DNA from 2 places in the Ornithinibacillus jepli genome. Region 1 is predicted to be linked to the other one. Evidence: a T-box and tRNA genes for the amino acid it is inferred to sense, from the RefSeq annotation. Region 1 holds a T-box; the other holds one or more tRNA genes.
The links. The T-box of region 1 lies ahead of leuS (leucine--tRNA ligase). A T-box ahead of a tRNA ligase gene usually reads a tRNA of that ligase, here a tRNA-Leu.
Positions count from the first base shown of each region.

Region 2: it has a tRNA-Leu gene. The T-box ahead of leuS (leucine--tRNA ligase) is inferred to sense a tRNA for this amino acid. The anticodon was not compared.

Region 1 is NZ_JBFEGG010000003.1:547,622-553,673, reverse strand. Features, by position in the region: gene AB1K81_RS14495 (hypothetical protein) at 1-744, shown strand, start outside; gene leuS (leucine--tRNA ligase) at 795-3,206, opposite strand; T-box leader at 3,345-3,558, opposite strand; gene mnmM (tRNA 5-(aminomethyl)-2-thiouridylate-methyltransferase MnmM) at 3,726-4,283, shown strand; gene AB1K81_RS14480 (gamma carbonic anhydrase) at 4,302-4,829, shown strand; gene metK (methionine adenosyltransferase) at 4,882-6,052, opposite strand, start outside.
Region 2 is NZ_JBFEGG010000001.1:357-6,658, reverse strand. Features, by position in the region: gene AB1K81_RS00050 (spore germination protein) at 1-975, opposite strand, end outside; gene AB1K81_RS00045 (GerAB/ArcD/ProY family transporter) at 935-2,077, opposite strand; gene AB1K81_RS00040 (hypothetical protein) at 2,796-3,314, shown strand; gene AB1K81_RS00035 (hypothetical protein) at 3,547-4,035, shown strand; tRNA gene AB1K81_RS00030 (tRNA-Leu) at 4,532-4,613, opposite strand; gene AB1K81_RS00025 (hypothetical protein) at 4,718-5,191, opposite strand; gene AB1K81_RS00020 (DUF3231 family protein) at 5,201-6,208, opposite strand.

The DNA of each region.
Region 1 (6,052 bases):
TATCCATTACTACTATTATTATTTCTTAGCTTGGATATTTATTCCATAAATGGACAAGAAAATAATGAAAACCCTGAATTTGAAGTAATAAAAACATATGAAGAAGATTTAACTGGTAATGGCGTAAAAGAAGTAATTGAACTAAAGGGAATGCTCTTCTCTCCTGATTCAAATTATTACCGAGACTTAGTTGCAGTCATTACTACAAGTGAAAATAATGTTTGGGAAATTCCTTACATGGGTGGATATAATCCAAACCTAACATTCATTGATTTGAACCATGATAAAGTTAATGACATCTTTTTTCAAAGCGCAACCGGTGGTAGCGGTGGATTATATCAATACCATCTTCATACTCTAATTCATAATAAACTTGCCGAATTACCGCTTCCAGAACAACCTTTTGTTAAAGGGAAATTCCAGGATGGGTTTAAAGTGGAAGTAACGATTTCTCCTGATTTGGAACCAACAATAGTAAACGTAAAGGATAAAGAAGATGAATACGTTCGATTAGGAATCTATAATAAGGAAGGAAAACTTTTACAAAAGACTTCCGCAATGGTAGATCCAATTGCATTTCTTGAACCTAAGTTTATCAGTAAGAGCAAAGGCTATGGCTTGAAGAGCTATCAACAAGTTAGTGGTGCATACCATGCTGATCAATTAGGAACAGTAGAATCGCTGTGGTATTTCGATAGAGATAAATGGATTTTACTTCAGACTAAATGGATGCCAAGTAAATAATAAAAATAAAAAATGCTCCTGTCAGCTTCAACTGTTAGGAGCATTTTTTATTAATTTGCTACTATATTCACTAGCTTACCAGGAACGACAACAACTTTCCTTATTGTCTTACCTGCAATCCATTCTTGAATTGCCTCATCTTCTAAAGCAAGTTTTTCAAGATCATCTTTCCCGATATCTTTAGAAACATTTATTTTCGAACGGACTTTACCCATTACTTGAATAACAATCTCCACTTCATCTTCAACTAGTTTTGATTCATCATAAGTTGGCCATGCTTCATAACTAATTGTTCCTTCATGTCCTAGTCGACTCCAAAGTTCTTCTGCTAGGTGAGGAGCAACCGGCGAAAGTAGTTTTACAAATCCTTCCACATATTCTTTAGGAAGTTCCTCTGCTTTATAACCTTCATTAATAAATACCATCATTTGCGAGATTCCTGTATTAAAATGAAGATTTTCAAAGTCTTCGGTCACTTTCTTAACTGTTTCATGGTAAACCTTTTCTAGATTTTGTACAGTACCATCAACAATTTTATTAGATAGGCTTCCATCTTCATTTATAAACAGTCGCCACACACGGTCTAGGAAACGACGTGCGCCGTCTAAACCATTTGTTGACCATGCTACAGAAGCCTCTAATGGACCCATAAACATTTCATAAAGGCGTAGTGTATCAGCACCATGAGAAGAAATAATATCATCAGGATTTACTACATTTCCTTTTGATTTACTCATTTTCTCATTACCTTCACCAAGAATCATTCCTTGGTTAAATAGCTTCATAAAAGGTTCTTTAGTAGGTACTACTCCGATATCATAAAGAAATTTATGCCAGAAACGTGCATATAGTAAGTGAAGTACTGCATGCTCTGCTCCACCGATATAAATGTCAACTGGTAGCCATTTTTCTAGAAGTTCCGGATCAGCTAGTTTTTCACTGTTTTTCGGATCAATATAACGTAGGAAATACCAACAGCTTCCTGCCCATTGTGGCATTGTATTCGTTTCACGACGACCTTTCTTACCAGTTATTGGATCTACTACATTGACCCAATCACTATTAGCAAGTGGTGATTCACCTGTACCAGATGGTTTAATTTCCTTCATGACAGGAAGTTCTAATGGAAGCTCTTCCTCTGGAACAGTTGTCATTGTACCATCTTCCCAATGAATCACTGGAATTGGTTCTCCCCAATAACGTTGTCTCGAGAATAACCAATCACGTAGACGGTATGTGATTTTCTTTGTACCTACTCCATTCTCTTCTAACCAGCTAATCATTTTTGAGATGGCTTCTTCCTTATTCAAACCATTTAGGAATCCAGAATTTACATGATCCCCGTCTCCTGTGTATGCTTCTTTAGAAATATCTCCACCTGCTACTACTTCAAGGATTGGAAGTTCAAATTTCGTTGCAAACTCATAATCTCTTTCATCATGTGCAGGTACTGCCATAATTGCACCCGTGCCATAAGACATTAGCACATAATCCGCTATCCAAATTGGCATTTTTTCTTGATTTACTGGGTTTATTGCATATGCTCCACTAAATACACCTGTTTTATCTTTTGCTAGATCTGTTCTTTCAAGATCTGATTTCGTTTGTACTTCATTCAAATATTTTTGAACAGCTTCCTTTTGATTTGGAGTAGTGATTTTCTCCACAATTGGATGTTCTGGTGCTAGAACTGCATATGTTGCACCAAACAATGTATCCGGACGAGTAGTAAAGACTGTAAACGTTTCTTCATGACCTTCAATATTAAAGGTGACTTCTGCACCTTCAGAACGTCCAATCCAGTTTCGTTGCATGTCTTTAATACTTTCTGGCCAATCTACTTCATCCAAGTCTTCAAGAAGTCTATCGGCATATGCAGTAATTTTTAACATCCATTGTTTCATCGGTTTACGAATTACAGGATGACCACCACGTTCACTTTTTCCATCAATAACTTCTTCATTAGCAAGGACAGTGCCAAGAGCTGGGCACCAATTCACCGCAACTTCGTCAATATATGCTAGACCTTTTTCATAAAGTTTCGTAAAAATCCACTGGGTCCATTTATAATAATTCGGATCGGTTGTATTTATTTCACGATCCCAGTCATAAGAAAATCCTAGTTCTTGAATCTGTCTTTTAAATGTATTGATATTATGTTGCGTGAATTCTGCAGGGCTGTTGCCAGTGTCAAGAGCATACTGTTCTGCTGGTAGTCCAAATGCATCCCAGCCCATTGGATGAAGTACCTCATAACCTTGCATTCGCTTCATTCGAGATAGAATATCTGTTGCAGTATAGCCTTCTGGGTGTCCAACGTGTAGTCCTGCACCCGATGGATATGGAAACATATCTAGCGCATAAAATTTCTCTTTGTCAGATTTCGTATTGGTCTTGAAGGTTTTATTTTCAAGCCAGTATTTTTGCCACTTTTTTTCGATTTCATGATGATGAAAGCTCATTTCTTTTTCCTCCTTTTTATTTAGGTATTTATTGTTAGATTGTTAAATACTAACCTTGCCCGTGCCCGGAACATAAGCCTTACAAAAAGTACCTAATACTTAATATATTGTAAAAACAAAAAAGCCTCTCATCCCAATAAAAGGGACGAGAAGCTATATTTCCCGCGGTACCACCCAAATTAACGAAAAGTTCGTTCACTTGTATCCTTAACGCGGATTAACGGCAGAAACTACTTCGCTTCACTCCTGCAGCATTAAAGGCGAGTTCGCAACTTCTCAGGGACAATTCACACCAACCATTGTCTCTCTTTACCTGAGTTACATTACTACTACTCCTTCGCATCGCATTTCCATATTTAAATTGAATTTTAATCAATACTACTAGCTTTGTCAAGATATTCCTTTTTTATAATTACTATATGAACTTCTTCCAAATTTGCACATGTTTTTTTAGTTCATAAAAATGTTTTAACATGCTATTCTAAAAACAGATTGAATTTTGCATAAGGGGTACTTAGGATGAAAAGCATATTAAACTATTCACACCATTTATTAGAAGAAATTATTTCTCCAGGAGAGACAGTTATTGATGCTACATGTGGTAACGGTAATGACACATTATTTTTAAGTAAATTAGTTGGAGAAACTGGGGAAGTAATAGCATTAGATATTCAAGAACAAGCGATTGATAATACTGATCAATTATTAGTGGAACATCATTGTACGAACGTTTCACTAGTTTTAGATAGCCATGAGAATATTGAAAACTATTTATTTAAGGATATAGAAATCGGAGGTGCCATATTTAATCTCGGTTATCTACCAAAAAGCGATAAATCTATTATTACAAAAGGTGAGTCCACCGTAAGAGCAATTGATACTATATTAAAACATCTCAAGAAAAATGGACGGATTATTCTAGTAGTTTACTATGGACATGAAGGTGGACAGGAAGAAAAAAATACTATTTTAAAGCATGTCATCTCGCTAGATCAAAAGCAGTATAGTGTACTTCAATATGGTTTTATCAATCAAAAGAATAATCCTCCATTTATAATCGCGATACAGAAAAAATAATCAAGGAGTGGTTTTAAATTGATTCATCATTATAAAAACATATCACCTTCTATTCATCCAACTGTTTTTGTAGCCAAGGATGCTGTTATTGTTGGGGATGTAACTATTGAAGAAGAATCTAGTATATGGTTTAAAACTGTAATACGTGGAGATGTTGCTCCAACAAGAATTGGTAAACGTGTTAGTATTCAAGATTTATCCATGCTTCATCAAAGTCCCAATAATCCTCTAATTATTGAAGATGATGTTACAGTTGGGCACCAAGTAACACTTCATTCTTCTATCATAAGAAAAAATGCTTTAATCGGTATGGGGTCTATTATATTAGATGGGGCTGAAATTGGCGAAAGCGCTTTTGTTGGTGCGGGGAGTTTAGTTCCACCTGGTAAAAAGATTCCACCACATACATTAGTTATGGGAAGACCAGCAAAAGTAGTACGAGAACTAAATGGAGCTGATTATAAAGAAATGGAACGTGTTCGTACCTCTTATGTTGAAAAGGGACATTTTTATAAAAAACATACTAATTTAGGGCTGGAATATTAAAACTAGAAAAAAGCTTAGAACTTGTAGTTATCAGTTCTAAGCTTTTTATACTTTATTTTGTTAGTTCTAATAACGCTTCTACTTTATCTGTTTTTTCCCACGGAAATTCTACATCAGTTCTTCCAAAATGCCCATAAGCAGCTGTTTGCTTGTAAATTGGATTTTGCAAGTCAAGCATACGAATAATGCCAGCAGGTCGTAGGTCAAAAATGTCTCGAACAGCATTTACTAGCTCTTCTTCACTGACTTCACCAGTACCGAATGTATTGATTGCAATGGAAACCGGTTCCGCTACTCCGATTGCATAGGCAAGTTGGACTTCACATGAATCAGCCAGTTTTGCTGCTACTATGTTTTTTGCTACGTAACGAGCAGCATATGCAGCTGAACGGTCAACTTTAGTTGGATCCTTACCACTAAACGCTCCTCCACCGTGGCGAGCATATCCACCATACGTATCTACAATAATTTTTCTTCCTGTTAATCCAGCATCCCCTTGTGGTCCACCAATCACAAAGCGTCCTGTCGGGTTAATAAAGTATTTTGTCTTCTCATCTAATAATTCAACTGGAACAACTGGCTTAATCACATGTTCCATTATGTCTTTTTCAATTTGTTCTAATGTGGCACTTTGTGAATGCTGGGTAGAGATAACAATTGTGTCTACACGAACTGGTTGATCTTCTTCATCATATTCAATGGTTACTTGTGTTTTTCCATCCGGACGAAGATAAGCAACAGTTCCATCTTTACGTACATCACTTAACCGTTTGGAAAGCTTATGAGCTAAGGAAATTGGTAATGGCATTAATTCTTTCGTTTCATTACATGCAAAACCAAACATTAATCCTTGGTCGCCAGCTCCGATTGCATCAATTTCGCTTTCTGTCATTTTGCCAAGCCGAGCTTCTAATGCCTTATTTACACCACTTGCAATATCCGGTGATTGCTCATCAATTGCAGTTAAAACCGCACAAGTATCAGCATCAAACCCATACTTTGCACGAGTATAACCAATATCTTTAATTGTTTGTCTAACAACTTGCGGAATATCCACATAAGTAGTTGTCGTAATTTCGCCAGCAACTAAGACTAACCCAGTTGTTACTGTAGTTTCACATGCAACTCTAGCTAATGGGTCCTTTTTTAATATTTCATCTAAAATAGCGTCCGAAATTTGGTCACATATTTTATCTGGGTGACCTTCTGTTACAGACTCAGAA
Region 2 (6,302 bases), on a different contig from region 1:
TTGATGAAAAGTAAGTAACGCAACATAAAGACCTGGTAAGGCTAATGAAAGAATAAAGGCAAATGTTCGTAGCATTTTCATAAAGCTTGCGATATCATACCGTTGATAATAATCTTCATTAGATGTTAGGAACAGACCAATAGTTGCAGGTACCAAGAGAACTACAGGCGTACCATCTACCATGATTGCTATTCTACCTTCTAATAATCCTGCAGCAATTCTATCCGGCCGCTCCGAGTTAAAAATGGTTGGAAATGGTGTATAGCTTTTCGTATCTTCAATTAGTTCCTCAACATAGAGAGAATCAAGAATACCGTCGATATTAATTTTATCGATACGCGAAATAACCTCTTTCACAATGTCGTCTTTGGCAATACCAGAAATATAAAGAACTGCTACGGAAGTTTTGCTTTCCTGTCCAATTGACTTTTTATAAACCTGTAGCTTAGGAGTATTCACCCTTTTACGGATCAAACCTACTCCCGTCATTAGTGACTCGTTAAATGATTCACGTGGTCCACGTACCACTGTTTCAACGGTAGATTCTGATACTGGTCTTCTTTCGCCTCCAGACGTTTCAGCAGCGTAAGCGATATTATTCCCATCCATCAGAATAATTGAATAGCCTCGTAATAAATGCTCTAAAACTTCGTCATGTTTGGTAAGTTTCTTCATTTCATTTGTAGAAACCGCTATATCGTTAATGGCTGATGTTAAATTATGTAGCTGACTATTTAAAGCAAAGATAACATGTTGGTCAATAATTTCTTTTTCAACTAAGCTTTCCAAATACAAGACGGCAACTTTTCGATGTTCGCCTTGTATGTAGCGTACAAACAAATCAGAATCACTTCCAAATATTTCTTTAAATTGGTTGATATTTTTATCTAATTCATCAAAAATTTCTTGTTTTTCTTCATCATTATTAACGTTATTAGTTTTTGTTTGATTTACTTGTTTCCTTCGTCTTATCATCACTTTTCCGCCCTTCTAACTTTTGACCTGTTTTCCTGAACTGACTGATTGTTAGCAAGACAAGAGGTAATATCAACCCAACAAATGTAGCGTAATATGGATAATAATTTTTTAAGAAGCGATAAATTCCGATTAAATCCTCACTATTGATGATGGACACGATAGCAAGTAAAGCTGCAAGTGGAGTTACTAACATTTTGTAATCATCCACCTTGAATAACTGTGCTATTCCTAATGACATGGCATAAAGAAAAACAGTTGCTTTTCCAAACGATCCTAGTGACCAGAGTAAAATCCCCAGAATATCCAATCGCTGGAAAGCTCCTATTTGGACGTCCCTTAAAATTAAGAATGTAGGAAAATAAAGACCTTCCCCTCTCTCTTCTCCATAGATAGCAATCACCCCTGTGATAGGGCCCACGAACATAATAATCAGAATCATCATTGTAACAATGGAGTACCTTTTCAGTTGCTTCGTATCATTGATAAAAGGAAAGATCATACTTAAAACAAAAATAGAGCTATATAATGCGACAAGTGTTAGCGTCCCATGAATGACAGGCTCGAAAGAATCCTCTAAGATTGGGAGGAAATTGCGATAATCTTTATCCTTGTGAGTAAGAGCAGATGCTAAAACCCCTATTGGAATTAAAAAGACAAGGATTGCTTGATTCGTTCTAGCAATTACTTCTAGCCCAGAGCGCACTGCATATCCTGCAAGTATTAATATTGCAACTAGATAGATTAATATTGGTGTACGTGGTGTAACAGCAGATGTATAGAACTCCCCAAATCCTCTTATGGCTAGACTTACTTCATGAAACAAATACAATAAAAATATAATGACAACAAATTTACCTAACCATTTTCCCAATATTAATTGACTATATTCAACCATCGATTGCCCTGGATATCGTTGGGCTAATAACGCAACGATAAACCCCATAAGTATTGCAGGCAAAATAGCCAGTAATAGGGAAATCCAACTATCTCTACCAGCATGACCAAGGATGACAGGAATAAATAACAGATGACCTGTAACGGTTATCCCAGTGATTCCTAGCATTAAGGCTTGACTCTTGGAAATATAAGTTTTATTCATGTGGACACCTCAATACTTTTTAGAAGCATGAACAATATTAGTTATAGACATTAACGTTTTAATCTAAACAGTTCATCGATAATTAATTCAGGGAATATTTCCAAACTTACTAACTACCAATGTCCAAGAAGTTGAATAATCGATACCTTATTTGATTTGGTGAAAATGTTTAAGATAAATTAAATTTATTATTTTATTTCCCAAAACCAAGAAAAGCCCACAAACATTGGTGATTCCCTGTTTGTAGGCTTTTCTATTATGTTTACACTGAAGCAAAAACTCGAGCCCTAAATTTAAAAAAATATGCTCTGAGTTGAAATCGTACTCTTTAAAAATTATCCAAACGTATGGACAGAGACATTTCCATCATATGCCAATTAATATATTTTTCTTATATCCTTTATATCTAGTTGCAAAGGACTTCGATCTAATAATCTTCGCTGCTTACTTCCATCCTTTGCTAGAAGGTCTAGTGCACTTTCTGGTATACCATAATCCTTCAATGAATTTGGAATTCCAACATCACGAACTAATTTAGCTAGCTAATGTCGATAATCATTACCCTTAGTGAGAGTGTCTTTTTATACATGTTTCGAGAAAGTTGTTCATGAAAAGTAAGTCTAAATTAAAACTTTTCTTATAATATTTCCCAAGTAAAATTTAAAGGGATTTTGTAAATTATCATCGAATACTATTTTATGCGGAAAAGGAGGTTTCTATGTTAAAGTTCAAAAGCACAGCATTTAAGATTTTAGGATTATTTTTAATAACTATAATCATCTCACTTGTATTAGTAAGTGTTACTGCAGCTGAAGATGAATTGAGTGAATTATTAATTGAAGAAGAACCTATTAGTTTACTCACTATAAAGTATTCATCTAATGTATTAGTAAAAGAAGACTCTTCCAATCCAATAAGTTTTAATAGCACTGTTAAAAAGGCAAGTCTACAAGGTGATTATTTTATATTACTTGGTCGCTCAATACGTGACAATAAAATTAAAGGAGGAAGACAATATATAAATAGTGGGAATAGCAGCGCCGCAAGAGCTGAATTCAATAAAATTGGTGGTAAAAACTACGAATATAGGACGGAACTTCAAGATGGTCAGATAAAATACCTTAAAGAAGGTTCTGATGGAACAGCAGTCTTATATAGAAGTAAAAGTACTTATGATAACATTCAAAGGCCTACAATCTCCTTCAATGGTTATAAGGTAAGGTTTATTGGAGATTGACGTTTTAGATTTATTAAATATCGGTAAAACCCTTAAAGCTTAAATTTATTAATTATATTTAGTCGATTAATAAAATTGTAATTTGGCAATCTATTTTTGAGAAATAGTAAATACAATAAGAAATTATTAATAAATAATTTAATCAAATAAATTCTATTAAAAGTAGTTAGTTGTCTATTCAGGGAGGAGTAAATATAATTTTAATAATGTGAGGAAAAGAGGAAGTTATAGAATGAACAAAGGATGGAATAAAATAAGACAGTTAAAGGGCTCAACGTTAATGGGGATATATTCAAAACAACTTGATGTTTCTCTCGGAAATAAAAATATCGTGCTACATCTGGTAGTTCCTATATTAAAGATAGTATCCCAAGATTCGAATGAATTTTGGTATTGGAGATTAGAATGGTTTGAGGATGAAGTAGGTGATGATCTTTTAATAATAAATGAACAGGAAACACCTGAACCATTAAGGCACACCTATGAGCCAGATATTGCGCCAAATCAACATCTTGTTTTCGGTTCTTATTTTTCTCTTGAAAATAATACAATAAAAAAGGTAATTGGTTACGGATATGAAGATAAAGATGATAAGAGTTTAACTACACTACTTTTTGAGCTTGAGGAATTATATCTTACTATTACTGCTGGCCCAATTATAATTGGAAGGATACTTGATAAGAAGCCCAATAATCTAGGAAAGCAAATTTTTGTTATGTAACCTAAAGAAAGAAGAATAGATGATAGATGGATAGAAGAGTAAAAAGCACCTCAGCAAGTTCGAGGTGCTTTTTTATTTAGAAATTCATCTAATCATCTTGTAGTATATTAGTAAGCGTCAAATAGTCCAAACTTATTCTAGGTTTGTCAAATAAAGTGTGTAAATAGTTTTTAAGTATGCATCTAGATAAAACACTTCCTGTTAGAAAAAGCAGTCATTCTTGATAGTGAACTACTATTTAAAACATTGTTAAGTAATATTAATAGTAATGACCTAAGCTACCACTACCATTTACTACATGTCTGCACAGACAAAAATTATAAAAAAATTTTCCCTTAACATGTGTAAAATTTTGTGTGAAAAAGTTTGTTCACTGTGTAAATAATTGTTTTCTATATTATTTAAACGTAGCTTAAATAGCAAAAAACTCACAAACATTGATAGAACAACATTCATGAGTTTTTTAGTTGTTAACGTAATGTATTTTGCTTGAAAGTACCGGTGGTCGGGGTCGAACCGACACTCCATAAGGAACACGATTTTGAGTCGTGCGCGTCTGCCAATTCCGCCACACCGGCATATTAAAAATTGACGAATGTCTTGACTGACAAATAATAATATAGCACGGAATGGGGATTGAAGTCAAACTAAAAACCTTACTAAACTAATTCTACTCACTACCTTATCTCTCGTTCCTTTTAATCCAGTTTAATAAAAATACTCTAATACCTTTTCCTATTAAAAATCCAACAATAAGAAATATAATAGGTAGCCAAATAACACCTAAGTATAGCCCATAAATATTAAAAGTCGAAGAGTATACTACACCAATGGTACCAATGTATGCTGAAAAGACAAAAGGAATAAATGCATAGGGCTCTTCCCCTCCACCTGCATCCCGATAAGCATCCCATATCGCAAACAAATAAATACAAGGATAAAACATCAACCATTGATACTCAACAGATGCAATGGCTGCATGTATATCACCATGAAAGCTTGGGATGATTGCATAATTTAATCTAGACTTAACATTTACAATGAACTCTAATAATATTAAAACTGTACCTTTAAAAAGTTTGCCATTTAAAAACTGACCAAATCCAGGTAAGGCAATACTCCACAGTAATACTTCCAGTTTCCTGTCCTTTGACATCTCTGCACACTACCCATCTGCCAATTGTTGTCTATCAGATGCCATAGGGGGTTCCTCTAGCCATCCATTATTTATCATAATATTTGCGCCATCCTCACAATACTTTAGGATTTCACTGCTTAGCCTTGAATAATGATTTCCAAGATCTCGTCTATGACTTGTAGCTAAACTTACCCCATAATACCCTAAGACAGCAGCATTTAAGGTTGTTGTATGAAACATGATTAATTTGTCTGAGAAAACAAATGTAGTGCTGTCCGTAACTTCTGTTTCTAATGTCATCGGTATAGGCAAATTGTTCTCACGCATAATTGATCCTAATACCTCGGCATGCTTTGATGTTATTTCCTTCCCTCTTTCCATATACTGTCTAACTTCTTTTGAGTTAGCGACCTGTGCAAAACTAATTAATGTTGCTATTTCTAAAGCATTCCGTAATATATTGGAAAATAGGTTCGATATCTCCATACCATTAAGTGGCCGTCTTTCAGCAAACCACCCAATCAAAAAACGTTGTTTCTCCACATAAGTGGCTCTCTTAGGTGGTGATAAATATGGTGGACGTACATTAAGGCCCTTTGATAGCATCAGCTTCAACGCCATTTTATGTAGCTTATTAGTCTCACTAAGATTTTGAGAAAAATAATCATAGACATCTTCTCTAGCTGAGAAAGCGACAGCAACTCCATAATTGTTCATACCGACTTGAGACATATCCCGAATGTATACAAGTATATAGTTATCGGAATACAATCTTGGGGCATTAATATCAACATCCTCATTAACACTAAATCCGATTGGTATTGGATATTCTTCAGCCTCAAAAAACGCTTCAATTTTAGATAAGTGTGATTCTGCTAATCCAATAGCATGCTTCACAATTGATTTAATATTTTCATCTTCCACTATATTGAAAAAGTACTTTAAGACACAGATTCCCATACTATCATTCATATAATTAGTCCATAGCTGTGTAATCTCCGTTGAAGTAAGACGAGCATTATGATTGATTTCCATATTTCCTTCTACCTCCACAAGTATTACGTTCTAATCATAGTCTTCCCTAACTGTTAAATTTATACAGTAATTGCCATTTCTATTTTTTACCTAT